2 linked regions of the Spirosoma rhododendri genome follow. The protein of the gene in region 1 interacts with the protein of each later gene in a pairwise test. Links are inferred from orthologs where the notes say so. Each region holds a gene or a part of one and is shown on either strand. Other genes may lie near its edges. The genes, in order: rfaD and menB.

Evidence for each region.
Region 2: the proteins of rfaD (region 1) and menB interact in binary tests that used the Escherichia coli proteins (3 or more experiments, as listed by UniProt). The link is inferred for Spirosoma rhododendri from one-to-one orthologs.

What each region holds. Positions count from the first base shown.
Region 1 is NZ_CP051677.1:644,608-659,766, forward strand. What follows is about bases 7,222-10,017. They hold rfaD (ADP-glyceromanno-heptose 6-epimerase), read left to right. Parts: upstream 7,222-8,034; coding sequence 8,035-9,000; downstream 9,001-10,017. Other genes in these bases: lpxB (lipid-A-disaccharide synthase), read right to left, coding at 7,222-7,338; HH216_RS02515 (6-pyruvoyl trahydropterin synthase family protein), read right to left, coding at 7,342-7,758; HH216_RS02525 (metallophosphoesterase family protein), read right to left, coding at 9,010-9,858; HH216_RS02530 (sodium:solute symporter family transporter), read right to left, coding at 9,855-10,017. Also shown: HH216_RS02485 (anthranilate synthase component I family protein), read right to left, coding at 247-1,554; HH216_RS02490 (NYN domain-containing protein), read right to left, coding at 1,589-2,593; bifunctional histidinol-phosphatase/imidazoleglycerol-phosphate dehydratase HisB, read left to right, coding at 2,832-3,983; HH216_RS02500 (1-acyl-sn-glycerol-3-phosphate acyltransferase), read left to right, coding at 4,272-4,844; HH216_RS02505 (methyltransferase), read right to left, coding at 4,983-6,029; more of lpxB, read right to left, coding at 6,226-7,221; more of HH216_RS02530, read right to left, coding at 10,018-10,856; HH216_RS25695 (hypothetical protein), read right to left, coding at 10,835-11,182; HH216_RS02535 (SusD/RagB family nutrient-binding outer membrane lipoprotein), read right to left, coding at 11,209-12,657; HH216_RS02540 (SusC/RagA family TonB-linked outer membrane protein), read right to left, coding at 12,836-15,159. UniProt on the Escherichia coli protein: Catalyzes the interconversion between ADP-D-glycero-beta-D-manno-heptose and ADP-L-glycero-beta-D-manno-heptose via an epimerization at carbon 6 of the heptose.
Region 2 is NZ_CP051677.1:4,826,044-4,841,279, reverse strand. Bases 8,343-11,215 are described here. They hold menB (1,4-dihydroxy-2-naphthoyl-CoA synthase), read left to right. Parts: upstream 8,343-9,303; coding sequence 9,304-10,128; downstream 10,129-11,215. Other genes in these bases: HH216_RS20060 (IPT/TIG domain-containing protein), read right to left, coding at 11,041-11,215; HH216_RS20065 (YqjF family protein), read left to right, coding at 10,226-10,948; HH216_RS20075 (DUF2452 domain-containing protein), read left to right, coding at 8,746-9,204; HH216_RS20080 (QcrA and Rieske domain-containing protein), read right to left, coding at 8,343-8,634. Outside these bases: HH216_RS20105 (PAS domain-containing sensor histidine kinase), read left to right, coding at 171-2,219; HH216_RS20100 (chloride channel protein), read left to right, coding at 2,231-3,496; HH216_RS20095 (YfhO family protein), read right to left, coding at 3,577-6,189; HH216_RS20090 (hypothetical protein), read right to left, coding at 6,288-7,037; HH216_RS20085 (AMP-binding protein), read right to left, coding at 7,061-8,059; more of HH216_RS20080, read right to left, coding at 8,185-8,342; more of HH216_RS20060, read right to left, coding at 11,216-12,747; HH216_RS20055 (glycosyltransferase family 4 protein), read right to left, coding at 12,996-14,195; HH216_RS20050 (glycosyltransferase family 4 protein), read right to left, coding at 14,221-15,236. UniProt on the Escherichia coli protein: Converts o-succinylbenzoyl-CoA (OSB-CoA) to 1,4-dihydroxy-2-naphthoyl-CoA (DHNA-CoA).

The sequences.
Region 1 (15,159 bases):
CGTAAACGGTATAGCGCACTGATAATGAGTTAAAAAAACGCCAAACCGTTGCACGGAACATGTTAAAGGAGACCAAAATCACCTCAATTCCACACCGAATTCACGGGTATTTTCGACAGTATTGATTAAACGGTATACGTTTGTCTCAGACAGCATCTTGCTGTCGTAGCCGCGTCAGCGGCTAACAAACAGGACACGCCACTTTAGCCTTCGGCTACGACAGCAGGGATGCTGTCTGAGACAGTGTCAACACCCTTCGAGCAGGTCGCGGATGGCGCGGGCTTTGAGCAGGCATTCGTCCCACTCCTGGGCGGGATCGGCGTCGTAGGTGATGGCACTACCTACCGAGAACGAAGCGTATTGCTGCCGGGCGTCGTACAGCAGCGACCGGATCACAACGTTAAAATCGAAATTGTTGTCGGAGGTAACGTAACCAAACGCGCCCGAATACAGCCCCCGGCGGCTGCTTTCCAACTCGTCAATCAGTTCCATCGACCGGATTTTGGGCGCACCGGTCATACTGCCCATCGGAAAGGCGTTACGGATGGCGTCGGTCCACGAACTGTCGGGGTGCAGCGTGGCCGATACAGTCGAGATCATTTGAAATACCTGCCGAAAGCTGTAAATCCCGAACAATTCATCGACCCGTACCGTACCCGTCTGAGCCGACCGCGCCAGATCGTTCCTGACCAGATCGACGATCATCAGGTTCTCGGCCCGCTCCTTCTCGGAGTTAAGCAGTCGTACCCGGAGCTGGGCGTCTTCATCGGCCGTTTTTCCCCGGCGGATGGTGCCTTTGATAGGCTGTGAGGTAAGCGTCGCTCCCGTTTTTTTGAGAAACCGCTCCGGCGACGCCCCCATCATATAGTGGTCGTCAAGCTTTAAAAAGGCCGAAAACGGCATCGGCGACCGTTCGTTCAGCGCCCAGTACGTGGCCATTGGATCGAGCCGGGCCTGTTCGGCAAAAAACTCGACACAGTAATTCAGCTCGTAAACCTCCCCCGCCCGAATGAACTGCTGAATCTGTCGGACGGTGGTCATGTATGCATCGGACGTAACGCGGCACTGCACCTGTTGCGGGTCGACAGGCAGGAAAGCAGGCATTGGAAACGCCAGCAGATCGGTCAGCAGCGCATCAGTATCGCCCTCGCCAGCCAGCGTTGGTGCTCCGTCGTGGTAGTCGATAATCCAGCGGGGCTCGGCAAAAAACGCGTCAGCAAACCCAATCCGGTTCGGATGTCGGCTGTTGAGCCGTTCCAGTTGATTCTTCAGATCATAGCCCAAATACCCGACCCAGTGTGACGGGCGTTCGGCCTGCGCCAGCCTTAGCAGCTCAAAGGCATCCGGCCCATCCGACGCATCAGAAACCCCAACGACCCGCTTCGCCCCGACAAAGAGTCGGTTTGGAAACGGGTCGTTGGGGTACTCAATATTACTGTTGTTCAGTAGCGCAACTACGCCGTCGTTCTGCGGCTGTGCCAGTGCCCAGGCCAGCGCCCGTTGCCAGAAAACGAGTTCAACGTTTGATGTTTTATGTTCAAGGTTAGTATCCACCGAAAACGTTAAACCTTGACCATTAAACCTGAAACTAACTTCGTACCAGCGATACGTCGACGGCGATGTCTTTACCTTCCGGATTCTGGCCCAGCGTAAACTCTACTTCGTCATCAATGTGGAGTTCGTCGAACTCGGTATCGATCAGGCTGGTATAGTGGAAAAACAGGTTATTAGGTGGGTAATTGATAAACCCATACCCCGATTTCAGACTGCGAACCGTACTGATTTTCCGACCGGTCGGGTCATCGTCCGGCCGATCGATGAGGTTGTAGTTTGGCTCGTCTTCATCTTCAAAGTTAGCCGCGTATGAGTTCTGGCTATTGACGAAACTATTCCCACTCGTAGTAGCTGTCGCTGGCGTGAATGTCGGGCGGGAAGCCTGCTTGACGAACAGGTTTTGAATGATCGGGTCGTTGCGCCGGGTGCGGTCATCGATCATGGCGTGCATGGCGACCGGGTACGACACTTCTTCGAGCAGATCCTGCGAGGTACGGGTCACCTGCCGTTCGCCCTGTTCGTTTTCAAATTCAAAATCCCAGCTCAGTACCATGATCCGCGAGCCTACCGTGTTCAGCTTACGAATGAGCGGCACGTAATCACCGTCGGACGTGATGAGCACGATAACGTCGAATTTCTTGTAGAGAGTCAGTTCAAACGCTTCCAGCGCCAGCCATACATCGATGCCTTTTTCCTGGCGGTACCCCTGGTAGGTCTTGACCGGCAGGTAGTGGGTCACGACGCCTTCCGACATCAGGATATCATCGAACAGCCGGTCGTAGAACAGTTGATTACCGCGCTGATTGGCTTCGTGGGCGTTGAGCCGCCCCCGAAAATAATGGGCGTCGACAATCTGGCACAACCGTTCATTAACACCCTCCCGCTCAGCTACCTGCTGCCGAATAAACGCGTGCAGCCCCGAAATGCTGATCCGGCTGCGTCGCTCGTGGGAGTAGTTATAATAGTTGCTTACGTGGAGGAAATAGTTACCGTCATAAAAGACCCCAATACGGGTCAGTCGGGATGATACTGACTGCATATATACTGTTTGTTGTAAATGGTAAGCTTACTAATTAACTGTGTATTGTATGGATATGGACAAGCGCGTACGGTATGATAGAGTAATGTGGATAATGGAGGATTCTGGTTGACTGGTATGTAAACGACGTTCAGAAATAGCAGGCTAGTCACAGTATGGTCGTGGGGCAAAAGTAAAGCTTTTTTAACAGCAATCGCGACCGGGCCGGTATCTTTGCCGCTTCTACCGCTGCTCCTTTATGCAAAAAATACTATTTATCGACCGTGACGGAACGCTGATTGCTGAACCACAACCCGATCAGCAGGTCGATTCACTGGCCAAGCTTGATTACATCCCCGGTGCGCTGTCGGCCATGCGGCAGATCGCGCAGGAAACCGATTACCGGCTGGTGATGGTCACTAATCAGGACGGTCTCGGCACCGACGCGTTCCCCGAAGATACGTTCTGGCCTGCCCAAAACAAGATGCTGTCGACCTTCGAAGGTGAAAACATTCATTTCGACGACATCCACATCGACCGGCATTTCCCGCATCAGAATAGCACCACCCGCAAGCCGGGAACGGGTATGCTGATGGAGTACTTTGACCGTACGAAATACGACCTTGCCAATAGCTACGTCATCGGCGACCGCCTGACCGACGTGCAGCTGGCCGTTAATCTGGGCGCGAAAGCCATTCTGTTTCTGCCCCCCGGCGGTCTGGAATCGGTACAGATGGCCGATGTCACCCAGCAGACCGACGCCATGAAACAGGCCATCGCGCTGACGACCAGCGACTGGCACGCCATTTACACCTTCCTGCGCCTGCCTGCCCGCACCGTCACGGTCGAGCGCAACACGAAAGAAACGCAGATTCGTATCGACCTGAACCTCGACGGCACGGGCAAAGCTGACATTCACACGGGCCTGGGCTTCTACGATCACATGCTCGATCAGGTGGCCAAGCATTCCGGCTCCGACCTGACCATCCGCGTACAGGGCGACCTGCACATCGACGAACATCACACCATCGAAGATACCGCGCTGGCCCTGGGCGAAGCGTACCGACGTGCGCTCGGCGACAAAAAAGGCATCAGCCGCTACGGCTATCTGCTGCCGATGGACGACGCACTGGCGCAGGTAGCGATCGACTTTTCTGGACGGCCGTGGCTGGTGTGGGACGCTGAGTTCCGGCGCGAGAAAGTGGGCGACATGCCGACCGAGCTGTTTCACCACTTCTTCAAATCATTCTCCGACACGGCGCAGTGCAACCTGAACGTAAAGGTTGAAGGCGATAACGAACACCATAAGATCGAAGCGATTTTCAAGGCGTTTGCCAAATCGATCAAGATGGCCGTTCGGCGCGACATTCGGGAAATCGATAACCTGCCCAGCACGAAAGGCGTTTTGTAACAAGGCTTTGTACCAAGACTTTGCGGCACGGCTTTTCCGTCGTACTTTTGCCCCATCTTCAATTGAGCACTGACATGGATTTATCAACCCCGTTAACCCTTCTGTTCTACGCGGTTCTGCTGATCGCTTCGTTCATGACCGGCAAGTGGCTGGAGCGCAAAGACCGGAAGTATTAATCTGGTTCAAGGTTTGTGGTTTAACGTTTAACGTTTCTTCTGCGGCAACCATATTCCCGATGCTTTGTCCGCTCAGAACCTTGACCGTTAAACTACAAACCTCAAACCCATCATGCTTGGTGCCCTGACTCGCTGGTTGTTTAAACTGTGGGGCTGGCGCATTCAGGGGCCGGTACCTACGGTGCCCAAAGCCATTTGGGTCGTTGCGCCCCACACCACCAACTGGGATTTCCCTGTCGGGCTGGGTATCCGCCCGACCGTCGGTATCTGGATTCAGTACCTCGCCAAAAGTTCGTTGTTCACGTGGTACTCGGGCTGGCTGTTTCGCCTGCTCGGTGGTAAGCCCGTCTACCGCGACCGGTCGCGTAATCTGGTCGATGCTACCGTCGACGTTTTCAACCAAAGCGACCGGCTCCACATCTGCATCACGCCCGAAGGTACCCGCGCCAACGTCGCTACACTCAAAACGGGTTTTTACTACATCGCACTGAAAGCCAACGTCCCGCTGATTCTCGTCGGCTTCGACTGGCCCCGCAAACTCGTGCTCCTCAGCGAACCGCTCTACGTAACCGGCGACTATGAGCGCGATATGCTCCCCTTCTACCAGTTTTTCTCACAGGTTCACGGCATCAAAAAAGACTGGCTGCTGAAGTGGGAAAAGACCGGCGTTATCGAACGCAGTTAGCGTATTGTAGCTTGGTAGTTACGTAGCCTGGACCGGTCCACGTCCGGGTGGGCGCGACAGCGGCCAACAAAGCATCCGCCTGCACTAGTTGCCCTAACGGGCACCCGGACGTGGACCGGTCCGCCGGTGCGGTCCAGGCTACAACTTCTTTGCCCAGATCAATCCGTAATCCAGTTGCGTAGGAATAGCTTCGTCGGTGGGTTGCAGACCGGCCTGTTTGAACCAGCTCCGGTGCTCGACACGGCTGTAGCAGCGTCCTTTTGTTCCCCAGAATAGTTGGGCCGAATAATCGGTAACGGCCAGCGGACCATCGAGCGCATCGTTTAGAAACGCGTCGTGTACCCAGAGTTCACCACCGGGGCGCAGGGCCGCAGCAAAGCGGTTGGTCAGTGCCTGACAGGTATCGGTTGGCCAATCGTGGAACAGGCTGGCAGCCAGCAACAGGTCGGTATTGGTTAGATCGTCGGTGAGCATATCGCCCGGCAGGAACGTTACCCGCTCCCGGACGCTTTCTGCCCCCGGTCGGCCGCTCCGGCTGAATTCATCGAGCAACTCCTGCGCAACGGTCAGTACCGCCGGGCGGTCGAATAGCGTGGCCGTCGACGTGGGGTTGTTCAGCAGCCATTCGTAGGTGTAAAAGCCGGTACCACCCGCCACGTCGAGCAGATGCCCGTCGCGCCGGGTCATGCTGGCCGCGACCAAAGGCGACAGGTGCCGGGCGCGACCAGCCAGCCCCAGCGTAAATCGGCGCGACTCGTCGGGATCATCCATCGGCGAGGGCGCATCACCTTCTTTGACGAACGAAATACCGTTGGGCGTTTCCAGCGGCCCGTCGTTTCGCAGTCGGACGGCCATTTCCACGGCGCCCACGTCGTCTTTTTCCAGTTCAATGTATCCGCTCAGATTCGGCGTATGCCGCTGCGACACGTATCGGCCCAACTCGGTGATGTACAGTTTACCCGTTTGGTCGTAAGTCAGCAGGTTCATCGCGCACAGGGCTGGGAACAACACATGGGCCGGTCGCTCTTGCAGATTAAGTCGCTGGCTCAGTTCCGCCACGGACAGCGGCCCGTTTATCAGTTCGCTAAAAACGGGTATGTGGTGTACCGCGACAATGAGCAGACGCGACCCGTACATGGCCCGTAGCTGGCGGGTAATGGGTGCGAGATCAGGTTGAGAAGTCATCGTTGAGTATAGGTGATTTATAATCAGTGAAGCCGTTTACGATTTAGATACGTCTGCCTGAACGATCAATTTCTGTCATCCCGACGACAGGAGGGATCTTCGCGAGGGGCTGATTTAACCGCCTGTTACCGAACCGGGCCGCCGGAGCGGATCCCTCCTGGCGTCGGGATGACAAAAATCCGTTCCCCAGACATCATCAGCCCTCCCGCAGTGCCTGCACCATCAGCGCACCGGCCCGCTCCGACGCGCCGGGTTCGCCCATCCGCTGCCGGACGTCGGCGTAGCCAGCCAGTTGATCGGCCCGGCGGGTGCCCCCCGGCAGGATGGCCCGCAGTTCGGCGACAACCGTGTCTTCCCGAAAATCCTGAATCAGTTCTTTGACGATTTCGCGGTCGGCGATGAGGTTGACGAGCGAGATAAACCGCACCGACATCACGCGCTTGCCAATGGCGTAGAACAGCTTCGACGCTTTGTAACACACCACCTGCGGCACGTTGAGCAGGGCCGTTTCGAGCGTCGCCGTCCCCGACGTTACCAGCGCGGCCGTTGCTACCGTCAGCAGGTCGTAGGCCGCATCGCTGACGCGGGCCACGTTGGGGTAGTCGCGCAACAGGTCGTCGTACAGGCTCGCGGGCAGGTTGCTGACCGTACCGACGACGAAACGATAGTTGGGGAAATGGCGCGTAGCCGCCAGCATCGTCGGCAGCATGCCCACAATTTCCTGACGGCGGCTACCGGGCAGCAGAGCCACAACGGGACGTTCGTCGGCGGGAAGTTTGGCCAGAAACTGAGTATCGGGCTGAAACTGGGCAAGTGCATCGAGCAGGGGGTTGCCCACGTAATCGACGCGGTAGTCGTAGCGGGCGAAAAACTCGGTTTCAAACGGCAGTATCGTAAACAGACGGTTGACCGACGCCTTGATGTTTTTGGCCCGGCCGGGGTTCCACGCCCACACTTTTGGCGCGATGTAGTAGAACACCCGAATGCCGTGCGCTTTTGCAAATTTGGCCACGCGCAGGTTGAAACCCGAATAGTCGATCAGGATCAGCACATCGGGGCGGTGGGCCAGCAGGTCGGCCTGACACTCGCGCATGATCCGGCGGATCGTTCCCAGATTGCGGGCCACTTCCACGAAACCCATAAAGGCCATCTCGCGGTAGTGCCGAACGAGCGTGGCCCCGGCGGCTTCCATCTGCTCACCACCGTAGGCCCGAAACGCAGCCTGCGGATCGTGCTGCCGGATCGACCGGATCAGGTTGGCACCGTGTAAGTCGCCGGAGCGTTCGCCCGCAATCAGGTAATAGGTCATGGACTATTCGCCGAAATAATCGACGAAGTTTTTGGGCGTTTCGTAGAGCCGCAACTGATGCAGGTGGGCTTCGCTGACGTCGGCGAGGGCGCGTTCGAGGATCTTCCAGATTTCCATGATGAAGATTTCGCACGACGCCATTTTACCCCGCATGAAGTCAACGTCGAGGTTCAGATTTTTGTGATCGACCTTTTCGATTACGTCCCGTTTGATGATGTCGCCCAGCATTTTCAGGTCGATCACAAAGCCCGTATCGGGGTCAGGTTCGCCCTTGACCGTGACGATCAGTTCGAAGTTGTGGCCGTGCCAGTTGATGTTGGCGCAGGGACCGAAAACTTCCGCATTTTTTTCTTCCGACCAGTTCGGATTGTATAGCCGGTGAGCCGCGTTGAAGTGCTCAATTCTGTTGATATAGACCATAGCTCTGGTTTAGATAAGGCGGTTGCCAGAAACGCCGGGTGAAAAATTAGGGCGTAAAGGTACGCATTTCGGCGGAGACCTGCGCGGTAAACGGCCATTGTATCCGGGTTGAACAAGCGATGAGGCAACGGGATTCACATATAAATAATACAATTTAATCAAAAAATCACCTATTCTTTTGTATAGCCCCTAACCCGTACCTTTACGATCTCTTTTTTAAGTTTCACGCTGATTTCTACCAGTTTAAGGGCTTCAGCACCTATTTTCCATTTCTCTATGATTATCGTTACGGGGGCAGCCGGTTTTATCGGCAGTTGTTTGATTAGCAAATTGAATCAGGAAAACTTCAATTTCATCATCGCCGTTGACGATTTTTCTGACCCCCGTAAAGAAAAGAATCTGGTAGGCAAGCGCATTCAGGAGCGCGTCGACCGGGAGGTGTTTTTCGACTGGCTCGATCAGAACTATCAGGAGATCGAATTCATCTTCCACATCGGTGCCCGTACCGACACGACCGAGTTCGACTGGTCGATTCTGGAGCACCTCAACCTGACGTATTCCAAGCGTATCTGGCAAGCCTGCATCGACTATCAGATTCCGCTCGTGTATGCATCGTCGGCGGCTACGTACGGCCTCGGCGAGCTGGGCTACGACGACAACGAATCGCAGATTCCGCAGCTCAAACCGCTGAACCCCTACGGTGAATCGAAGAACGCGTTCGACATCTGGGCGCTGGAGCAGGAACGCAAACCGTTTTTCTGGGCAGGACTGAAATTCTTCAACGTCTACGGCCCCAACGAATACCACAAAGACCGGATGGCGTCGGTGATTTTTCACACCGTCAATCAAATTCGGAAAACGGGTAAGATGAATTTGTTCCGGTCGCACAACCCCGATTACGCCGACGGCGAGCAGATGCGCGATTTCGTGTACGTGAAAGACGTCGTTGAGGTGTGTCTGTTTCTGATGCATCACCGGCGCAACTCCGGCATCTACAACCTCGGCAGCGGCAAAGCCCGCACCTTCCTCGATCTGGTTACCAGCACCTTCCGCGCTCTCGACCTCGAACCGAACATCGGCTTTATCGATACCCCCGCCGACATCCGCGACAAGTACCAGTATTTCACGCAGGCCAACATGGCCAAGCTGCGCTCCATCGGCTACGACCGCCCGTTCTGCTCGCTTGAAGAAGGCATCGCTGACTACGTGGGCAATTACCTCAAAGAAGATACGTATCTGTAACGCAGCCGGTTAGCTAACGCTGTCAGAAAAGGCGATACCGACGCCCTGTAGCTGCTTTTCGGCGTCGGGTAGGATTTCGCAGTTGTCCCAGATACCCGTCAGCAGGGTTTGTGCGTAGGAATCGGGCAGGCCGTTCGCCTGCATAAGCTGGTTAGCCGTTTGGTTGTCGTAGGTGAACGAGCAAAACTGGTACGTAAACTGACCGTCGGCATCATCAAGCAGCAGGTACCAGACGCGCGGGGTACCGTCGTTGGCGGGCATCCCGATAACCCCCGCATTGAGCCAGTATTTATCCTCCCGCACATCATCAAACGGCAGTCCGGCATGGCCAGCCAGGATAACGTCGGCACCGGTAGCTGTCATCGTTTGTTCCTTGACGGACCACGGCGTCGACGCAAATACGAACTCCGAAATGTTTGTCGCGGACCCGTGCACAACGGCCACCGACTTGCCAGCATAGGAAAAGCGCAGGTGCAACGGCAATGTACGTAACCACTCTACTGACGCCCCCGATAGTGCCTGCACCGCGTAGGGAAACCACGTCCGGGAGAATGTATCGCAGCGGCCACCCTCGGCGAAATTACAGCCGCAGTCGTCCGCGCCCTCGACGACGTTCTGCTCCACGTTACCCTGAATGCTGTGAATGCCCCACGCTTTTATCAATTGCACGCACTCATCGGGCTGGGCGCAGTAACCCACGATGTCGCCGGTACAGATGATCCGGTCGGGCGAGATGCCGCGCTGTTCGGCGATCTGCCGGAGCGTTTCCAGCGCCTGTATGTTAGAGTACGGACCGCCGAAAATAAGCAGCGGGCCCCTGAGGGTGCCGAGGTCGGTAGTCGTTGCGGGAGTGTTCATGCGTTTTTAGTACGGAAGACGGTACAGGCGAAGAACACCAGAAAACAGTAAGCGGTTGTAATCAGGTTGGTACTGAGCAGCGCGCCGTACTTGCCGTCGGTCAGGCGGAGGGCGTCGGGCAGGGGCAGAAACGTCAGCAGGGCACCCAGTACCAGCCCACCCACGACCGACAGATGAAAAGCGATGCGCGGTACGGCGACATTCCAAAACAAAAAAATCGGTGCCAGTCCCAGCACGAGCGTTCCGCTGATGGTCGTGGCCGACAGAATAACCGGATCGAAGAAAACCGGGATCGTACCCAGCACCGTCAGTACGACCATTGCCCAGCGGCCGGTCGTAACATTGGGTGTTTCCGCGTTGCCTAAATCGATGCTGACCAGTTTGGAAAACGATGCCATCGCCGAATCAAGCGTCGATGACGCCGACGTAACCATGATCAGGTTCATCAGCAACAGCATCGGTACGCCAAAGTATTTCGCGACGGCCACCGGTGCTTCACCCGACAGATCGTTGAGTTTGGCGAAGATACCGACAAAGCTGAAGAAGATGATGCACAGCGAGCCGATTGCCCCCGCCCAGAGGTACGAACGAAGCGTGGTGCGGGGGTCGGAGATGAAGCCCCGGTCGGTCAGGACGGGGTCGTGGAAGGGGTAGCTCAGGCACTGCACCAGCGCCACCAGCAGCAGGTCGAGGCCCTGCCCCAATTCCCAGCGGCCACTGCTCACGAAGGGCGTCAGGCTACCCCCGTACTGCGGCAGGATGAACCCCAGAATTACCGTCAGCAGCCCCACAAACAGCGTCAGTTGAATTACATCGGTCATGATCGAACTGCTCATGCCGCCTTTCAGCGTGTAAGCCAGCGTCAGCAGCGTAAAGACGACGATGGCGATGTAGTAGCTGCTCGTGCCGGTCGCGCCGAAGTACGAGCCGATCACGATGGTATTCGACCAGATTTCGTTGTACAACCGAATGATAATCAGCCCCGTAAACACAACCACCGCCCCCGGCCGAACTTCGTTTCCAGAAAATGGTGAATACTCCGGTAGCCGCCTTTAGTCCGCATGGCCACCAGCACAAAGCCCGCCACTACAAACGATAGGTAGTAGCCCGCGTAAGCCACCCCGCCCACCAACCCGAAGCTGTGGCCCAGGTTGGCGGCATTGGTGATCGACTTGGCAAACAGCCACGAAATGACCAGACTGCTCGTCAAATAGACCGTGTTCGGCGCGTGGTGATTGCGCGCACCTTTGAAAAATTCGGGGCGGTGCGGGCAAACGGTGCCACGATATACAGCACCACGCTGGAAGCCAGCACCAGCACCCATTGAAAAACACTACTCGTCATCGGCGGTTAGTTCACGTCCCACCAGACGGGGGCGTTGATGCTGTTGTTGTTGATTTTGTCGGCGGCTTTCTTGTACTGCACGTTGTTGAGCGCGCTTTCCGTGCCGGGATATGGCATCCTGACGGGAATCAGGTTGTTATTCAGACTGGCCGAAATCGTTTTTAGGCGGGGGAAACCCGTCCGGCGCCACTCGATCCAGCCTTCGTAGCCGTTGTTGATGTTCGCCAGCCATTTCTGCGTCAGAATCTGCTCAATCGGGTTCTGCCCGTTCTGCTTGTACGCCACCGCATTGCTGCTCAGATAGCTCGTCGGCAGGGTGGTTTGCCAGTATTCAAACGCCTGCGTGATGCCGCGTTCGTACCAGTCCTTCGCCGATGCCGACACCAGCCCCCGCTCGGCGGCTTCGGCCAGCAACAGGCTCGTTTCAGCAGCGGTCATGAAATTGGCCGACAGCTTATCCGAATTCTCGCGGAAGATACTACCCGTCAGGGAGTAATCGGCGACGGAGATCGACAGCTTCGAAGCATCCGGTCCGTTCAATAGCCCCTTGTACGTGCCGGGTTTGGCGGTCGTCGACCGGAAGTACGTTTGTATACGGGGATCGCTCAGGTTCGTCAGGATTTCCTGGCTGGTCAGCGACATAATGAACAGGTTGTAGTCGCCAACGCGGGCCGTCGACATACGGAAATTATTAGGCTGCGTCGAGAAGCGGAACGCGGCATTGTCGGTGTTGGCCTTAATGAAATTTCCCTCCGTCAGCACCTTCTGCAAGTCCGACTTCACATCGACCCGACCCGAAATACGCATCAGGTATTTGATCTTGAGCGAATTGGCAAACAGCACCCACTTCGTGCGGTTACCGCTGAAAATAATGTCACCATCGAGGGCCGTCGCGCCTTTGTATGCATTGATCGACGCGATGCCTTTGTTGAGGTTGTCGAGAATACCGCCAGATGCCGTATAGATGGCTTCCTGCCCATCGTAGGCGGGGGTGATAACGCCCGACTGCCCCGACAGGGCTTCGCTGTAGGGCACGTCGCCGTACAGGTCGGTCAGGGCGGCCGTCATGTACGCTTTCATAATCAGCGCCGGACCTTCATACACCCCGTAGGCCACGTTGGCGCGAGACTTTTGCAGGATGATCTCGTTGTCGCGCAGGTTGGTGTACAGAAACGGCCACGGATTACCGCCGTACTGCGGCTCCGACAGGCTGTGCCGGTCGAAGAGGTTGAAGTCGATGGCGGTGAAGTACTGCCCCAGCAGGTTCCCGGCCACAAACGCTTCGTACGACATCTGTTCGCCGTAGTCGAACAGCACTTTCCGCATCAGCAGCGACGGCTGAACATCGACCGGCGCGTTGGGGTTGGTATTGATCTCCTTGAACCCGTCCGTACAGCTCTGGAATACGCCGAGCAGCACGAGCAGGAGGAGTTTAGTATACAGGTTTCGTTTCATGGCTATGTTGCAAGTCGGTTGACTTTGTTGATTCTCTCGGTTTGGCTTTCACCTTCCGGTTTGTGTTACCCCCCGTCCCCCTGAAGGGGGAGAAGTCACCGCAGTAAATGCCGGGTCCTCACCCCCTTTAGGGGGACGGGGGGTAACACAAACCGGGTTAAATCCCCGGCTAACTCGGTTAAAAATTCACGCTTAGTTTAACCCCGATATTCCGGCTCGACGGGTAGGTCATGTCCTCGACGCCCCGCTGAAACTGCTGCTGCTGAAACGACGTCTGCTCCGGGTCGAAGTGCTGCATGTGCGACAGCGCGAACAGATTGCGGCCTACGACGGCCACCGTCAGCCGCTGCATTCGCAGTTTCTGGGCGAGCCAGGCCGTTTCGGGCACGGTGTAACCGATGCTCATCTCGCGCAGCTTCACATACGACGCGTTGTAGGTGCTGTTCTCTTCGTTGTTGCGGTCGTAGTACATCCGGTAGTAAGTCTCGGCCGGAATGGCGCGGGTGTTTTGCTGGTACACGGGGTTTTCGGCCGTGCCCGTATTCACCACGCCTTTCGCAACGATACCCGCGTCGGGGCGGTCGGCGGTTTCGATCAGTTGACCCGCTACACCCGCCAGGGCCAGCGTCCGCGACACCAGCACCCCACCCTGCCGCCAGTCGAGGAGGAAGTTCAGGTTCCAGTTTTTCACGCTGATCTGATTGTTCAGGCCGAGCATGAAATCGGGGTTGTAGTTGCCCAGTTTTTTCAGTGTATTGTCGGCGATGTATTGCCCGTTGGCCCCGACGATAAACTCACCCTGCGCGTTCCGCAAGTAGCCCGTTCCCCACATATCGCCCATGCGGTCGCCCTGCCGGACCTGATACCAGACCGTTTGGTTAACGTTGTCGTAGATACGATTGTACCCCAGCGTCAGCGTACCGGCTTCGTCGGGCAGCGACACGACCGTCGAGCGGTTGCGGCTGAAATTCAGGTTGACGTTCCACCGGACGCTGTTGGTCTGTATGGGCGTGAGCGTCACGACGGCCTCTAACCCGCGCGAGCGCACCGCCCCGCCGTTGATGACCCGTTCGCTATAGCCCGTTGGCTGGGCGATGGGCAGCGACAGAATCTGGTTGCTGGTGAGTGCGTCGTAGTAGGTCAGGTCGAAACCGAGCCGGTCGTTGAAGAAGCGGATGTCGGCCCCCACTTCAAAGGAAGTTGTCGATTCCGGCTTCAGGTTGGTGTTGGCGATGCTGCTCTGCGCGCTGAACGCGGGCTGCGAAAACACCGGCGTCCGGGCGTTGAATACGCCGGTCGTCTGGTACGGGCTGGTGTCGTTGCCGACATTGGCGACGCTCGCCCGCACTTTGGCAAACGAGATGCCGTAGGGCAACCGGAACTGGTTCGACAGCACCCAACTGGCCGACACCGAGGGGTAGAAAAACGAGGTATTGGCCGTCGACGTGGGCGTCGCTAGGGCACTCGACCAGTCGTTACGGCCCGTAATGTCGACGAACAGCAGGTCGCGGTAGCTCAGCTTCGCCAGCGCGTACAGGCTGTTGATGCGCTTGCGGCCCACCTGCTGATACACCTCCACCGGCGACGCAGCATTGGTCAGTTTGAACACGCCCGGCTGCGCCAGCGACAGGGCCTGATCCTGATCAAACGACGTCTGCTGATTCATCTGGTTGCCTCCGGCCGATACGTCGAGCGAGAGCGGCCCCAGGTTGCGGGTGTAGTTCAGCAAGAAATCAGTGTTGACTTCCCGGAAATAGACCCGGTTCTCGGCGTAGGCACCGTTGCGGAAGCGGTTGCTGCTGAACGCCCGCCGGAACTGCCGGGCTTCGCTGGAGTAGTCCATCCCGCTCCGCACGATCACCCGGAAATGCTCGGCAATGTCGGCCGTGGCGGAGATGTTACCGATAAGCCGGTCACGATTGAACGAGTTGCGGTTTTCGTAGAGCGTGAAATACGGGTTGTCGAAGTAGGTGTAGTTGTACGAAAACTGCTGCACGTTTTCCAGCCCCGGCTGCCAGTACTGCTTCATCGGGTTGACGTCGGTTTGCCGCCCCAGCCACGCGCTCATGGCGTAGTTGATGTTTTCGGAACCGTACTTCGTCGCTGGCCGATTATCGCTGCTACTGTTGATGTAGTTGATAGATGAGTTGATTTTCAGCCATTTCACCGGCTCGAATTGCAGCTTGGCCGCCAGCGTTTTCCGGTCGAGGTTGACACCCGGAATGGTCGATTGGCTGTTCAGATCGGAGAACGACAGGCGGTAGTTGCCCTTCGCATAACTACCCGACACGGCCAGGTTGTTGATGGCCGTATGCCCAAGCTGATAAAAACTGCTGACGTTGTCGGGGTGCGAAACGAAAGGCGTGGGCGTGATCGGCTGACCACTGTAGACGTAAATGTCGCCCCCGCGCACGGTACGGCCGTCGGGCAGCGACACGGGGCTGTCGTACTGCTGAATCAGCAAACCAGCGTCAAGGCGCGGGCCGTAGCTGTACGAAATGT
Region 2 (15,236 bases), 4.2 Mb from region 1 along the record:
GAGCACGCCTGGAAAGTGTGTATACGGGCAACCGTATCGAGGGTTCGAATCCCTTCCTCTCTGCCGCTTTGTTGAACTAGTTAATAGCCACGCACTTCGGACGTGGCTTTTTCTATTCGTGTCAACTGGGTTTACGTGCCAAAACGGGCAGTCCACTCATCCTTCTATCCATGAAAAATCTTTTCACGGAACAAACGCTTATCCCGTTTCTCGAACAGTTCGATTTTTCGCTCGTCCTGCGGGCCGACACTCCCCATTATACCGTGCTGGTTGTCAGCGATCAGGCCGAACAGCTAACCGGCTACCGACGGGCTGACCTGGTAGGCAGGCCGCTGTTCGACTGCTTCACGGAGTCGCCGTTTGACCCGATCGGCAACGAATCGTTCCGGCAGGTGCTAGACACGGTTATCGGGCAGCGTCAGACGGTTACCCTGCCCACCTACGAGCAGACGAATGCCGCCGAAACAGCGGTCATATATGTCAAGAAGGTGCTGAAGCCCATCATCAACACCGATCAGGATGTTGCGTACGTGCTGGTTACCACGGCCGATGTTACGCAGGAGATCCGGGCGCAGCAGGCCGCCGAGCGTAGCGAGCAGCGACTGCGGACCGTAATTCAGCAGGCACCCGTCGCAATTGCCCTGTACCGCTCCCGCGACATGGTTGTCGAGCTGGCTAACGAGCGGATGCTGGCCCTGTGGAATCGGTCGGCGGATGTTGTCGGAACCCGGTTGGTCGACGTGCTGCCTGAAGCCGGATCGCAGGAAATCATGGCGATGATGGAGGGTGTTTTCGACAGTGGAAAACCCTACTACGGTGCGCAGTTTCCCGCGCTCGTCTGGCACGATGGCCGGCAGGAGGAAGGTTTTTTCGACCTAGTCTGCTCCCCCGTTCGCAACGCGGCCAATGAAATCACGTCGGTGCTGACCGTAGCTACCGATATTACCAGGCAGGTACAGGCTGGCAGGGACGTGGAGCGCAGTGAACAACGGCTTCAGGGACTCATAAACGAGTCGCCAATGGCTATTGCCGTGTACAGAGGGCTGGAGTTTGAGATTGAACTGGCCAACGAAGCCATGCTGACCATCTGGGGTAAATCGCCATCGGTTGTCGGGCTGCCGCTGCATCGGGCACTGCCCGAGCTGGAGGGACAACCGTTTCTGAACCAGCTGACCGGCGTTTTTACCACCGGTATTGCCTACCACGCCTGGGAAGCTCCGGCCACGCTCGCCGTTGATGGAAAGCTCATCCGGTCGCATTTTAACTTTACGTACAAGCCCCTGTTCGATGAAACGGGGCAGGTGTATGCCATTCTGAACGTAGCGATTAACGTTGAGGAGAGCGTGCAGAACCGGCAGCGGTTGCAGGAAAGTCAGGACCAGTACCGGCAGCTGGCCGAGCAGCTGGAAGAACGTGTACACCAGCGAACGCACGAGCTTGACACGCTGAATGACGCCCTGAGCCGGTCAAACGAAAACCTGCAACAGTTTGCTTACGTCGCCAGCCACGATTTGCAGGAGCCACTACGCAAAATTCAGTCATTCGGCGATTTGCTACTGGAGAGTTACGAACAGCAGTTGGGTAATGGGGTCGAATACCTCCGGCGGATGCAGTCGGCCGCCGGCCGCATGTCGACGCTGATTCGTGAACTGCTCAATTATTCCCGCATTAACACCACCAGCCACCAGCGTTTGAATGGGCAGGTGTCGCTGGGGCCGCTGATCGATCAGCTCAAAGACGATCTGCTGGTTGCCATTCAGGAAAGCAACGCCCGAATCGTCGTTGACCAGCTACCGACTGTGTCCGGCGATGAGCTGCAACTGCGGCAGTTATTTCAGAATCTGCTGAGCAATGCCATCAAATTCCGGCAGCCCGGCGTGCCACCCCTGATCCGCATCACCTGCGGCACGATCACGGACGCTCAGTTGCCGGCCGGTGTGGTACCGGTCAGTAAGGCGGCTCAGTACTACTGCATCGGCGTTCGGGACAATGGTATCGGGTTTGATGAGAAGTACCTCGACCGTATTTTTCAGGTGTTTCAGCGGCTGCACACTACGAGTCAGTATCAGGGTACGGGTATCGGGCTGGCTATCTGCGAAAAGGTCGTGACCAACCACGGCGGGGCTATCCACGCCGACAGCAAACCCGGCGCGGGGGCAACATTCAGTATTTACCTGCCCGTCAGCGACCCTCGTAAGCTGGCGTCGGTGCGGCTCTAATTCGGTCGATCATGCGCGCCCGCGACGAACTTATCCTTTTTGTGTCGGTCCTGAAATGGCTTGTGATCTCTACGGTTATTGGCTGTGTGGCAGGGCTGTGCGCATCGACGTTTATCCGCTTTATTCACTTCGTTATTGAGCAGGGCAATCGCTACGAGCACGTTTTTTACCTGCTGCCGCTTAGCTTTTTCATGGCTAACCTGCTGAGTCAGTTTGTCCTGAAACGGCACCTCGGTACAGACGCAGTTATTGCCGCCATCAACAAAAACCACGGCAAACTCGAAGGAAGCTTTATCCCAACCAAAGTCATCAACGTGGTACTGATTCTGGCAACGGGTGGCTCGGCGGGCAAAGAAAGCCCCTGTGCGCAGATCGGTGCCGGAATCGGGTCGGTATTTGCCAGTCTGTTCCGGGTCGACGACATCGACCGACGAAAGATGGTGCTGTGCGGGTTCTGTGCGGGCTTTGCCTGTGTGTTTGGCGCTCCGCTGGCCGGTGCGCTGTTTGGCATCGAACTGCTGGCGGTGGGCGTAATCCTGTACGACGTGCTGCTGCCCGCCTTCGTCGCGTCGATCACGGCTTATCAGGTATCGTCGGCGCTGGGGGTCACGTTTTTTTACTATCCGCTAAAATTTGTTCCGGCGTTCGGGCAGGGGTTCTTTCTGAAGCTGATGGCGGGGGGTATTTTCTTCGGCCTCTGCGCCTACGGTATGATCTGGGCGATCCGCAGCAGTACCCGCGTCGTGACGGGCATTCCGATCTGGCGCCCCCTCAAAGGCTTGCTCGGCGGGGCTGTACTCGTCGGGCTGACGCTGCTGTTCTCCCGCGACTACCTGGGGCTGGGCCTGAATCTGATGGAGTCGTGTGTACGCGGGGTGCCGGTTGTGGGTTACGCTTTTCTGCTCAAAGCCCTGTTCACGATCATAACGCTCAGCATTAGCCGCAGCGGTAGCGTTATCACCCCCATACTGTTCATCGGCGCAACGGCGGGGAGCTTCTTCGGCGATCTGGTCGGGGCCGATCGGGCTACGTTTGCCGCCATCGGTTTCGTTAGCCTGCTGGCCGGAACCACCAACACGCCTATTGCCACGAGCATACTGGCCATCGAGCTGTTTGGCGCGTCTGTTGCGCCTTACGCAGCCGTTTCGTGCGTTATCAGCTTTCTAATGTCGGGCCATCAAAGTCTGTACACGGCTCAGGTGCTGGCCGTAGCGAAATCGCGTGGTATCAGTGCCCGGCTGGGCCGGGAGATGGGTGCGTCAGACAACAAAACATGAGTAGCTGGTCTGCTAAACCGTGGTAAACAGATCTATTCCGAAAAAGTAAAGGCCCTTCTGGTTGGAAGGGCCTTTACTTTTTATCGTTTTTTCTTCGATCGGTCTGCGATTGATGAGCCAGTTAGCGGGGCCTCTGATACAGGCCGGTCTGGTTCGGGCAGCACCGGTTCGGGCGTCGAGGGGCCGTTGGTCGGCTGGTTGCGGGTCGATTTGAAAATGACGAAGCCGAACAGAGCAATCAGTAGCACGTTACAGATCAGGTCGATGGTATCGCCGGTGCGGGCCAGTGGCGGGTCGAAGCGGAACTCGACCGTGTGTTTACCCGCCGGTATCCGCATAGCCCGCAGCACGTAGTTGGCCCGGAAATGCGGTACCGGTTTTCCGTCGACAAACGCCTGCCAGTCTTCGTTGCCCCGGTAGTACACCTCCGAAAAAACCACGACACCTTCGCGAGCCGCATTGACGGTATAGGTCAGCTTATCGCCCCGGTAGCTGGTCAGTTGGACGCTGCTGCCCGTGTGGCCCAGTTGAGCGGGTAAGCCTGCCAGCTTAGGCATATCGGCCTGACTGACCAGGGCTGAGTCGCGGGTGCTGAGCGTTTTCATGGCTGCAATCTCCGCGTCGGCATCGGCTGCCGGGATGATGGTGCCGACAAACCAGCCCACGCCAAGTGCTTCGGGGTTCGTCAGTGCCGCCGGTTCAGTAGGCTGCTGCTGGGGGTTATTGGGGTTCGGCTGGGGCTGCTGAATGACGTATTTGACGTTCAGCATGTTCAGAATATTCAGCGTATTGCCCTGAAACGCGTAGGTGACCAGCTCCTGATACCGGCGCAGTTTGGCTGCATTGTACCCACCAATCGACCGGTGGAAATACGATGCCCGGTTGCTGCTCATAAAATCAGTCGTCTGATCGAAGACCCGGTACCCCAGCGATTTGTCCTGCTGAATTTGCAGATCGGCGGCCGTCGGCGTAAATACTTCCGCTGCCTGCGCCTTGCTGATAAAATCGTTGCTGTTCAGAAACCGCTTGTCGACCGAAAACAGATCGAACACGACCACTGCCAGCAGCAGCGGATAGAACAGCCCGCTCTTGAGTTTGCCGCTTACAAAGGCCCAGATCAGCCCGGCGGTCAGGATTATCAGGATGAACGACCGGAACGCATCGGCCCGAAGCAGCCCCTGTCGGTCGCTGATGATGGCGTTTAGAATGTCTCGGGCCGCTTCGCCGAAGCTACCGCTCAGCCGGTCGAGGTCGGTGGCCGTTTGAAACGTGAAGAACGTACCGCCCAGCAGTGCCAGCACCAGTGCCAGCCCAGCTGTCAATGCCAGACTGATCGTCAGTGGCTGCTTCAGTTGCGCGAACGTCAACTTTTGGTCGATGATGGCCTGAACACCCAGCGCGGCACCGACGGCCATAAACAACTGAGCCAGACACAGCGCCATCGTCATCGCCCGGAACTTGTTCAGGTAGGGCAGGTAGTCGAACAGCAGTTCGTTGAACCAGAGCAGGTTTTTGCCCCACGCCAGCACGATCATCAAGCCGGCTGCGCTCAGCAGCCACCACCGTACGGGGCCACGCAGCACAAACAAACCCAGCACGAACAGAAAGACAAGAGCCGCCCCCGCGTAGGCCGGACCGCCCACCATCGGCTGATCGCCCCAATAGGCTGGCGCGCCCAGTTCGGCATATTGCTTGGCCATGCCCGGATCGACACCCCGGCCCACCATCGCTTTGTAAAATTCGGAACTCGTCGTTAGCCCGCCACCCGATGCGCCACCGTATAGGTTGGGAATCAACAGCGTCAGGGTTTCGGCTTTGCCGTAGCTGTAGCTGAACGCGTAATCTTTGTCCAGCCCACCCTTCGATTCGGCAGCGGCCGAGTTGCCGTCGGGGTTAGTCGTTTTGGCGGTCAGTTCCGAGCGGCCCCGGATGGTTTCTTTCGTGAACTGGTTCAGAACCAGCAGGCGTTTGCCGAAGCTACCCGCGCCCAGCACACCGACGACCGCCAGCACCGCCAGCGCGATGCCAAGCTGTTTGCCCCGCCCGGCCCGCACCAGCGCGATACCTTCGATCAGGACGAGCAGACCCAGTGTCAGAAAAAGGTAGTACGTGATCTGGATGTGGTTGGCCCCGAACTCCATGCTCAGAAACAGGCCCGTAACGGCCGCGCCAATCCAGTACCGACCGCGCAGGCAGAGGATGACGCCTGCCACCACTCCGGCCCCGTAGCCCAGCGCCAGCAGTTTCGACACGTGCCCTGCTTCCAGGCTGATGATGGAGAAGGTGCCCAGCCCATACGCAGCCGCGCCCAGTGCCGATAGCCACGGGTTACACCCCAGCACAACCAGCAGAATATACGCGCTGACCATCATGATAAACACGATGCTGGCGAAGGGCGGCAGCAGGTTCTGTACCGCCGTGATGGCTTTGTAGATGTAGATGTGCGGGTAATCGAAGTCGATCATGTAGGCCGGCATCCCGCTAAAGAGGGCGTCGGTCCAGAGGGGTTTGATCCCCGTTTCTTTGGCTATCTCGCGGATTTCCTGCGTCGAAGCGGATGCCTGCTGCACGTCCATCAGGGCCAGCGTTTTGCCCGACAGCACCGGCGAAAAATAAACAATCGACAGCACCAATAAGCCCAGCACGGCGAGGATATGCGGCAGGTAGCGTTGAAAAAAAGACGGTTGGTTCATGGAGAATAGACAGTACAGCCCAAAGATAGGGCTTTCCTAAAAACGGATGGCGACGGGGATGGATTGTGAGACGGCCGAACGAATCGTTGCCGGAATGGCTACAGGTTTTCCAGCGTTCGGGTCAGGTCGGTGAACGCGCTGATGTTGTACCACTCGTCGGTGCCGAGATTCAGCCACTGACCGGGTGCTTTGGGGCGTTTGGGCTGGGCCATATCAGGGTCGTAATCGTTGGCGTAGACCGCCGTCATCAGCTTCTGCAAGGCCGTCCACGGCAACGACTGGTTGCGTTCGCGCCGGTTGCGAATGGTTGTGAACGTTACGCTGCGCTGCGCAAACGAAGCCGTTACCCGCACTTCAGCTTCGTCGGGGCCGATACGCAGGTAGGTCAACTCAAAAGGGCGTTCGCGGTTGTCGGCTTCGAGCGTGGCCTGGGTCAGTTCCTGCACTAGATATTGCCAGTCGTCGGTGCTGCCCGCCCCGGTATCTGCCGGGCGTCCTTGCCGGTCGGGGCCGGGATTCCGGGCAATTTTCAGTTCCCAGAAATCGTCGGCCTCGTCCAGCTTGTCTTCGTCGGCCGGTTGCAGCGTTGTCTGATCGGCCAGTTTTGCCACGGCCTGGAGCCACGCTTTCGGCAATCGGCCCGACCACGAAAAATCGTCGTCGCGGGTGAATCCTTCCGCAATCAGCTCATCGTCGTCGATATCGTCGCGGTCGGGGTAAGTAATCGACAGGTCGACCTGCAAAAAATCGCTGAACGCGGGACGCAGGTCGAGGGTGTAGAAATAAGCGTAGGGTGCGGGCAGCGACCGGGCGGTTTGAAACCGAATGCGAAGACTGGTGAATGACATAGCGTAAGAATCGACCCGTAAAATTAGCGGATTTGGGCGACTGTTGCCTGTCGGTCGATTTTGCCGGTTGCTGTTTCGCTGAATGCGTCGACGGTATGCCAGCTTTTCGGTACGGAATAGGGTCCCAGTACATCGCGTACGGCCTGCTGACTGGCGGCCCACTGCGCGTCGGTGAGCGAACAGTTTTCCAGCACCAGCACCACGCGCTGCCCCAGCCGGTCGTCGGGTAGGCCAGCGATAAACAGGCGCGGAGCTAGCCCGGCCCCGGCCAGCGTCGACTGAATCAGCCGCTCGATGGCTTCCGGCTGCACCTTGACGCCCCCGCTATTGATCACACTATCGGCTCGGCCCAGCAGCCGAAAGTGCATCGGGTCGATCAGGTCGACGACGTCGTTGGTCTGGATACGCTCGAAGTTGGTAGCCGCCGACGTGATGTGCAGACAGCCCCGCTCGTCGGTGCCGAGGTCGACGCCCGTCAGTGCGGTAAACACATCGGACACGTCGGGGCCATTGAGTCGGCGCAGGGCGATGTGCGACACTGTTTCGGTCATGCCGTAGGTGGCGTAGACGGGCGCAGTGATCGGCTGAATCAGGGCTTCTAGTGCCGGACTGGTAGCGGCCCCGCCAACCAGAATGGCCTTCATGCCGTCCAGCACCGCTTTTTTCTCCGGTGTTTCGGTCAGAATGGTTTGCAGCTGTAGCGGCACGAGCGCGGTAAACGCAAACGATTTGCCCGCAACCTCCGGCAATGCAAGCGGGTTGCTGACGGGTTCGACAATGGTCATGGGCAGCCCCAACTCCAGCCCGCGTACGAGCATCATGATCCCGGCGATGTAGTTGGTATTGAGGCACACCAGCGCGGCATCGCCCGGTTGCAGGCCCAGCGTCTGCCCCGTCAGGTGGGCACTTGCCCGCATCTGCGCGCGGGTCAGCTCGATCGGCTTAGGGGTACCGGTCGAGCCAGACGTGTGCAGGGTAAACCGTTCCTGCCCACTCCGCCAGGCATCGAGAAAATCTCTCATTTGAGGTTGTAAAGTTTTAGCGTTGTAAAGTTATAGAGTTGGCTGGCGCGTCAGACCATCCGGCGGCAGCCACGCGCGCCAGCAACTTTACAACTCTATAACTATCCAACTCTATAACTCTAAAACTATCTAACCACCAGAACACCCGCGCTGGGGCTGGAGACGTCGTAGGTTTTCAGGGGAACGGTGGCCGGGCCGCTAATGACCTTGCCGCTGAGGTTGTAGCGCGACAGGTCGAGCGGGCAGTAGAACTGGTTGTCGGCGGGGCGAAATACCAGAATCGTGTTGTCGTGCGAGCAGCGACCACCAGCAGCGACGTACTGATCGGCGTTGGTACGGGCCACTATGATGTTGTTTGTGAAGACATAGCCACCCTTGATACTGAGCGCCTGATTGGCTTTGTCGCTGAGGTTCAGCGTCAGCACGTCGGGTTGCGGGTCGGGAGCCGCTTCTGTACCGGAACAGCCCGATGTGTTGCCCGAGAAAAGCAGCGTAGTAAAGCCTGCGCCCAGTAGCTGAAAAAACGACTGGCGCGACAGGCGCGGGGTGGTAGGCGGGGTAGAGGGGGTTTCCATCGGTTTGTCGTACTTTTGTCGGAGTAGCGGATACAGTGTTGTAAAGATGCTTTTTTTTAGCAACAACCGCCGAAGAAACAAAGCTGTTGATCCGGCGGTTTGCCAATTCATATGGAAGAAGCCAAAGTTATTGTCAATCCAATATCGCCGGAAAAAGTAGCCGCATCGCCGGGGTTGCTCGAATACGCGCACACGGCGGGTGGGGCAGTAATCCGGCCCGAAGACAAAGGTAAGATAACGGGTCGGGCCGTAGCCGCCATGCGCGAGCAGACCGATATGCAGCTCAGCCAATTGTACAAGCAGATGCAGCTACTGGCCGAGCAGGCAACGGCGATCCGGCACCGGGTCGAAATTTCGGAGCGCATCTACGCGGCCCAGATGAGTTTTGAGCCAGTCGTAGGGCACACCTATCACTTTTACCAGCGCAAAAACGGTACCGATCTGCTATCGATGGTCGGCCCAACGGAGTGGGGGCGGAAATTCCCCTTCGAACGTTGCCTGGCGACCGTCCGGATGATGGCCGACCACACCTGGGATGTGCAGTATCACGATGTTTCATATACCGAATGATAGAATGATTGAGTGATTGAATAAGCTGACGCATCACATTCAATCACTCAATCATTCTAATACTCAATCATTCTATCATTCTAGCATTCACTCATTAAAATGACAAGCAATTACCCCTGGGAGACGATTAAGGAATATCAGGAAATCCTGTTTACCTATTACGACGGGATCGCCAAGATCAGCATCAACCGGCCACACAAGCGCAACGCATTTACCCCGCAGACGGTGAAGGAAATGTCGGAAGCGATGGAGTTGGCCCGGCAGGACGAACGCGTCGGCGTTGTTATTCTGACGGGTGAAGGGGGCGAAGCGTTCTGCTCCGGTGGCGATCAGTCCATCCGTGGGCACGGTGGTTACGTGGGTGAGGACAAAGTGCCGCGCCTGAACGTACTCGACCTGCAAATGCAGATTCGCCGGATTCCCAAGCCTGTTGTAGCGATGGTAGCCGGTTACGCGATTGGTGGGGGGCATGTACTGCACGTTGTCTGTGACCTGAGCATTGCCGCTGATAACGCCCGCTTCGGGCAGACGGGGCCAAAGGTTGGTTCGTTCGATGGCGGCTTCGGTGCTTCGTACCTGGCGCGGGTCGTGGGGCAGAAAAAAGCCCGCGAAATCTGGTTCCTATGCGATCAGTACGACGCTCAGGAAGCCCTCGATATGGGACTGGTCAACAAAGTGGTGCCGCTCGACAAGCTGGAAGAAACGACGATCGCGTGGTGCCGGAAGATGCTCGAAAAGAGTCCGATCGCGCTGCGTATGCTCAAAGCATCGTTCAACGCCGAACTCGACGGGCAGGCCGGTATTCAGCAGCTGGCCGGTGATGCTACCCTGTTGTACTACCTCTCGGAAGAAGCCAAGGAAGGAAAAGACGCTTTCCTCGAAAAGCGCAAGCCCGACTTCAGCAAGTTCCCCAAGTTTCCGTAAGGATAGTACGGGTTGGACCAGGCTTCCCATTATTCCTGAACAAACAAAAAGGTCAGCCGCGAAGCTGACCTTTTTTTACCCATCGACTTTATACGTTATGGCGTTTACATTTCTCTCCGCTGAGTGGCGCAACCTGATTTTCGCCAACTACCCCATAGACCGCGCTGTGTTGCAGCCGCTGGTGCCGCACGGTACCGAACTCGATGACTACAACGGCGTTTGCTTCGGCAGCCTGGTTGGGTTCAACTTCGAGAAGGTCAGGATGCTGAGCGAAGTGCCGGTGCCCTTCCACACTGAATTTGAAGAATTCAACCTGCGGTTCTACGTCCGGCGGAAGACCGACAAAGGCTGGCAGCGGGGCGTCGTGTTCGTGAAAGAGATCGTGCCGAAACCGGCTATCGTGTGGGTTGCCCGAACGCTTTACGGCGAACCATACGAAGCCCGCCCGATGCGCCACACCTGGCAAACGCACGACGATCGCCAGCATATCCGCTACGAGTGGCAGGTCGGCAGCGACTGGAATTATATCGACGTCGACGCCAGTCTGACGGGGAGCGAAGCAACGCCCGGTACCGAACCCTGGTTTATCACCGAAAACTACTGGGGCTACACCACGCGGAGCAACAAACACACCTCGGAGTTTGAAGTCGTGCACGACCGCTGGCAGATTTACCCCGTCAGCCGCTTCGACGTCCGCTGTGACGTCACCACCCTTTACGGGCCGCAATTCGCCCCCTTCTTCACCGGACCTCCCAGCAGCGTGTTCCTCGCCGACGGTGCCCCCGTCACGATCCGCTCGGGGCAGGATATTAAGGGGTGATTTTTGAGTTTGTGGTTTGTAGTTTGAGGTTCGTGGTTCCTCCGGTGTACAGCCATGCGGTAGCAACCGCCGGAGGAACCACGAATCTCAAACTACAAACCCAAAATCCTACCGATCGTAGTCCACCGTCTGGGGCTGTAGTTCGTCCAGTTGGCGGCCCAGTTGTCGGTGCCGAACGCGCCCCTGTAGGTTACTGAGGTAAAGAAACTGTTCAGGCGGTTACCGCTGACGGCATCGCTCAGCAGGGGTGAACCCGACTGCGGCAGGAAGCTGGGCGAGGTCAGCGTGAAGTTGTTGGCGTTAAGCAGCAGCGCCGATAGACTGCCCGACTGGATCACCTGGTTGTTACGCCCGGGAGTGATGTAGTACTGCGCTACCTGATCGGTCGTGACCACGCCACCCCCCACAACGGGCAACGGCGTATTGGCCAGTACCAGCCCGCGCAGGTCAATAATGCCGCTCGTCAGGCTGCTGGGCCCCGTGATCGATTCCACCCGCAAGCCTTCCGGATAACCGTAGAAAACAGAGTTGTACACGGCTACGGCGCTGTTCCGGCGGAGGTAAGCCCCCGACTGATAACCAGCGCGGGCGTTGCTCGCTGTTGGCGTTGTGCCAAAGGCGAAGCTGCTCATGTTGGCGAATACGGGTACGTTCTGCGTTTGCCCGTTGATGGCCACTACCGGCGTAACGTCGGTGGCCGCTGTTTCGTAGTTTTCGACTTCCAGCCCGTTGGACCCCGACGCGTCGAACACGTTGGGGTCGCGCAGGGAGGCACCGAACTGTACGTTGCCGGTATAGCCCCAGTCAACGGTCCAGTCGTCGTCGGTAGTGCGGTAAGCCATCAGGTTTTTCGCGTTTACCGTACCGCCAAACCAGGCGTAGGCATCACCGGCACCGTAGGATACCTGGATGTGATCGACGGTCGTTCCCGCCCCGACGCCGTAGAACGACAGGCCTGGCAACCGTACTCCAGTGTTTCCACCCATCGGCGCACCGCTGTACTCGATACGCACATACTGCATGACACCTGAGCTACCAGCCGGTTCGCCGTACGTTTCGACCGTGCCGCGAATGCTGCGTGGGTTGGCCGTGGTGCCGGGTCGGTTTACCGGCGACCGGCCGATCAGCACCACCCCGCCCCAGTCGCCGTAGTTACGCTGCCCGGCTGCTTTAGCCGACGTAAAGATGATGGGCTGGGTTGCGGTACCTCTGGCATTGATGAAGCCTCCCCGCTCGATTACCAGTGAGCCGGGCATGTTGGCTCCCGACGGGTCGGCGTCGGCGGCTGCCCCGCGAATAACCGTTCCCGCCGGAATGGTCAGCGTGTAGGTCTGCGGTATGTACACGAGGCCCCGGAGCAGATACACCGTGTCGCGGCTGAGGGTCCGGTTGCTGAAGATTGTTCCCTGAAGGGTCGCTGTGGGCTTAACCGGCTGCGGAGTTATGGTCAGCGTTGACGAACTCTGGGCTGTCTGCCCCCCGGTAGAGACACTAACTGCGCCAGTTGTGGCACTGGCGGGTACCGTAACGATAAGCTGCGTCGATGAGGCCGATACGATAGTGGCCGGCACACCCCCGATCGTGATCGTGTTGCTGCCGGGGTTGGTGTTGAAGTTCGTACCGGTGATCGCGATGGTGCTACCGACAGGGGCCGACGTGGGGTCGATGCTGGTAATCGTTACCGCCGTTGAGCCGGGGGTGGGTGTTGGGGGCTCCGGGTCTTTACAGGCGACGAAAAAGGCTGCCATACTGACAAACAGCAGCAGCAGGGCGGGTAATCGGTGAAGATTGGGGTTCATATATAACGGGTAATTAGTGGATATTCCAATTGGTCAGGAAGCACTGGCCTCAGCAGGTGCCAGTAGCGAAAGAAGCTGGCCGGCACCCGCGTGGATAGCGCTGCGGCCCGTCCGGGGTTCTACGTTTATTGTCTGCTCAGCCCGTGAATCCTCCCTGAATATCGCTGAAATTCAGCAAACTACGGAGGGTAACTGTAGGGGCTGGTATTAAGGCTGACCGGGCTACCAACCCGGCCACCAACCCGAAACTAAACAGCCTCGGGAACGGCTCTTGTCGACAACGACTGCTCGTACAACGCCAGATACTGGTCTGTGACCTTCTTCAGATCGAACCGGCTGGCAATGCTGGCACGGGCCTTTTGCCCCAGCGACTGCGCCAGTGCGGGATCGGTCAGCAACCGGTCGACGGCGGCAGCGATGGCGGTGGGGTCCGTCACGTCGACCAGCAGACCGCCCTCACCAACGACCCACGGCACGGCACTGAGCTGACCGGCTACTACCGGTATGCCACAGGCCATAGCCTCGGCGGGCACCATACCAAACGATTCTTCCACCGACGTGTGCAAGACCAGATTACTCTGGGCAATGCCCTGTAGCATGGTCTGGTGGGGCGTCAGGCCAAACAGGCGAACATTCGGAATCGCGTGCTTCCGGCAGAAATCGTCTGCCTGCTTACCCGGTTCAAACGCCGTACCGTAGGCCCACAGCACCGCGTCGGGGTGTCGCTGCTGAACCTGTTTAAACGCCAGCAGCGCTATTTCCAGATTCTTGTGCTTGGCCCAGCCATTCGCAGCCATCGTAATAACCGGGTGATTTGGTTTGATGACTTCGTCGAGCACGGGCATCACGACCGGGTTGGGAACGACCTGTATGCGCGCGGACGTCCAGGGCTGAACCGACCGGGCCGTGTAGGGCGAAACCGCCGTAAACCGGCGTCCCTTGTGAAACACGTACCGGGCCATACCCAGCATAAACAGCCGTTCCAGCGTGGGGATGTACTTCAGAATCAGCCGGGCATTGTCGTGGATGGTAATCAGCGAGTTGGGGTCGTAGGCCATGGCCGCCATCGCGAATTCGTAGGTCCAGTGCCCATGAACGACATCCGGCTTGTACTGCCGGAGAATATTCAGGATGTGCTTCCGCTCGACCCGGAAAAAGTCGGCCGTGCGGCCCAGGCGTTTGCCGTTCAGGCGGAAGATACGCTGGCGGCTGGGGGCCACCACGTACGTCAGGTTACCCTGCTCGTACACAAACGGTGGCTCGTCGTCGTCCAGCATCCGGTCGGTGGTAATGGCCAGTACGCGGTGGCCCTGCCGGAGTAATTCCTGAATGAGGTGGCTAACCAGGGGGGCTTCGGCCCGCCCCTTGGGAAACGTGCGTAAAGTTGCCGGGTCGAGACCAACCAGTAAGTCGTTGGTAGCGATAGGCGCAGCGATAGCAATATACATAACCGAGGTGGCTTGTCGTGTGTAATTAATAACGGGCCGCAGTGGCTTCGTTAACAGGTTCTGGGTTGAGCAGGGGGGCGTAGTACGTGCGTAGCAGGCGGGCGATTTTTTTCTCCCAGCACTGTTCGCGCGCAAAACGAAAGGCGTTGAGGCCCATCTCCAGTCGCTTTTCTTCGTTGTAATACATCCATTCGATGGCTTTGCCCAGCTGCTCGGCTACCGAATCGGGGTCGGTAACTGGCACCCGAATGCCCGTTGAGTCGTCGACGAGCTCGGCCTGCCCGTGCAGGTTTAGTGTTACCACTGGTAGGGTGTAGCCCATCGCTTCCATCAGTTGCCCCGGCCCGGTATCGCGCAGGCTGGTAAAGTAGAACACGTCGGCGTTGGCGTAGTGGGCTTTCAGATCGGTGTAAGGCACCTTGCCGACCCAGGTTACGCGCTTCTCCAGCCCGTACTGCCTGATATACTCGTCCACGTACTGCCCCATCTCTCCGTCGCCGATGATGGTGAAGTGTACCATGCAGGCCGGATCGACTTTGCTAAGGCCGTGCAGCGTCAGTTCAAGCCCTTTACGGGGCATCAGCCGACCTACCCAGATCAGTTCCAGCACCCGGTGCGTCGGCCGGTGGGTCGGCGTGGTCGGAATAAAATTTTTATCGATCCCGCCGAACACTTTGTCGACAGCCTGCCGACGACCGAGTTTATGGATCATCCGGCTGGTATCTTCGTTCCAAGACAGCACGTAGTTGGCCCGGCGTACCGACTCGTAACAGCCCGGATTGAAGCGCAGCATCAGCTTGCTGACGGCCGAGCGAAGTTGCTCTTTCAGCCAGTACTGTTTGAAATAGTGCCGGAACGAGACGGGAGCTTCCTGCCCGCCACCAACGGGCCCGTAGATGAACGGGCAGTTGAGCCGATACAGAAAACTGCCCATTTGCAGGCTCGTGTAGCTCACGTGATGAACCAGGTCGAAGGCTTGCTCTTTGTGCAGGGCCAGGGCAACTTTCGCGGCCGCCCACTGCCAGTAGATGTAGTGGAAAT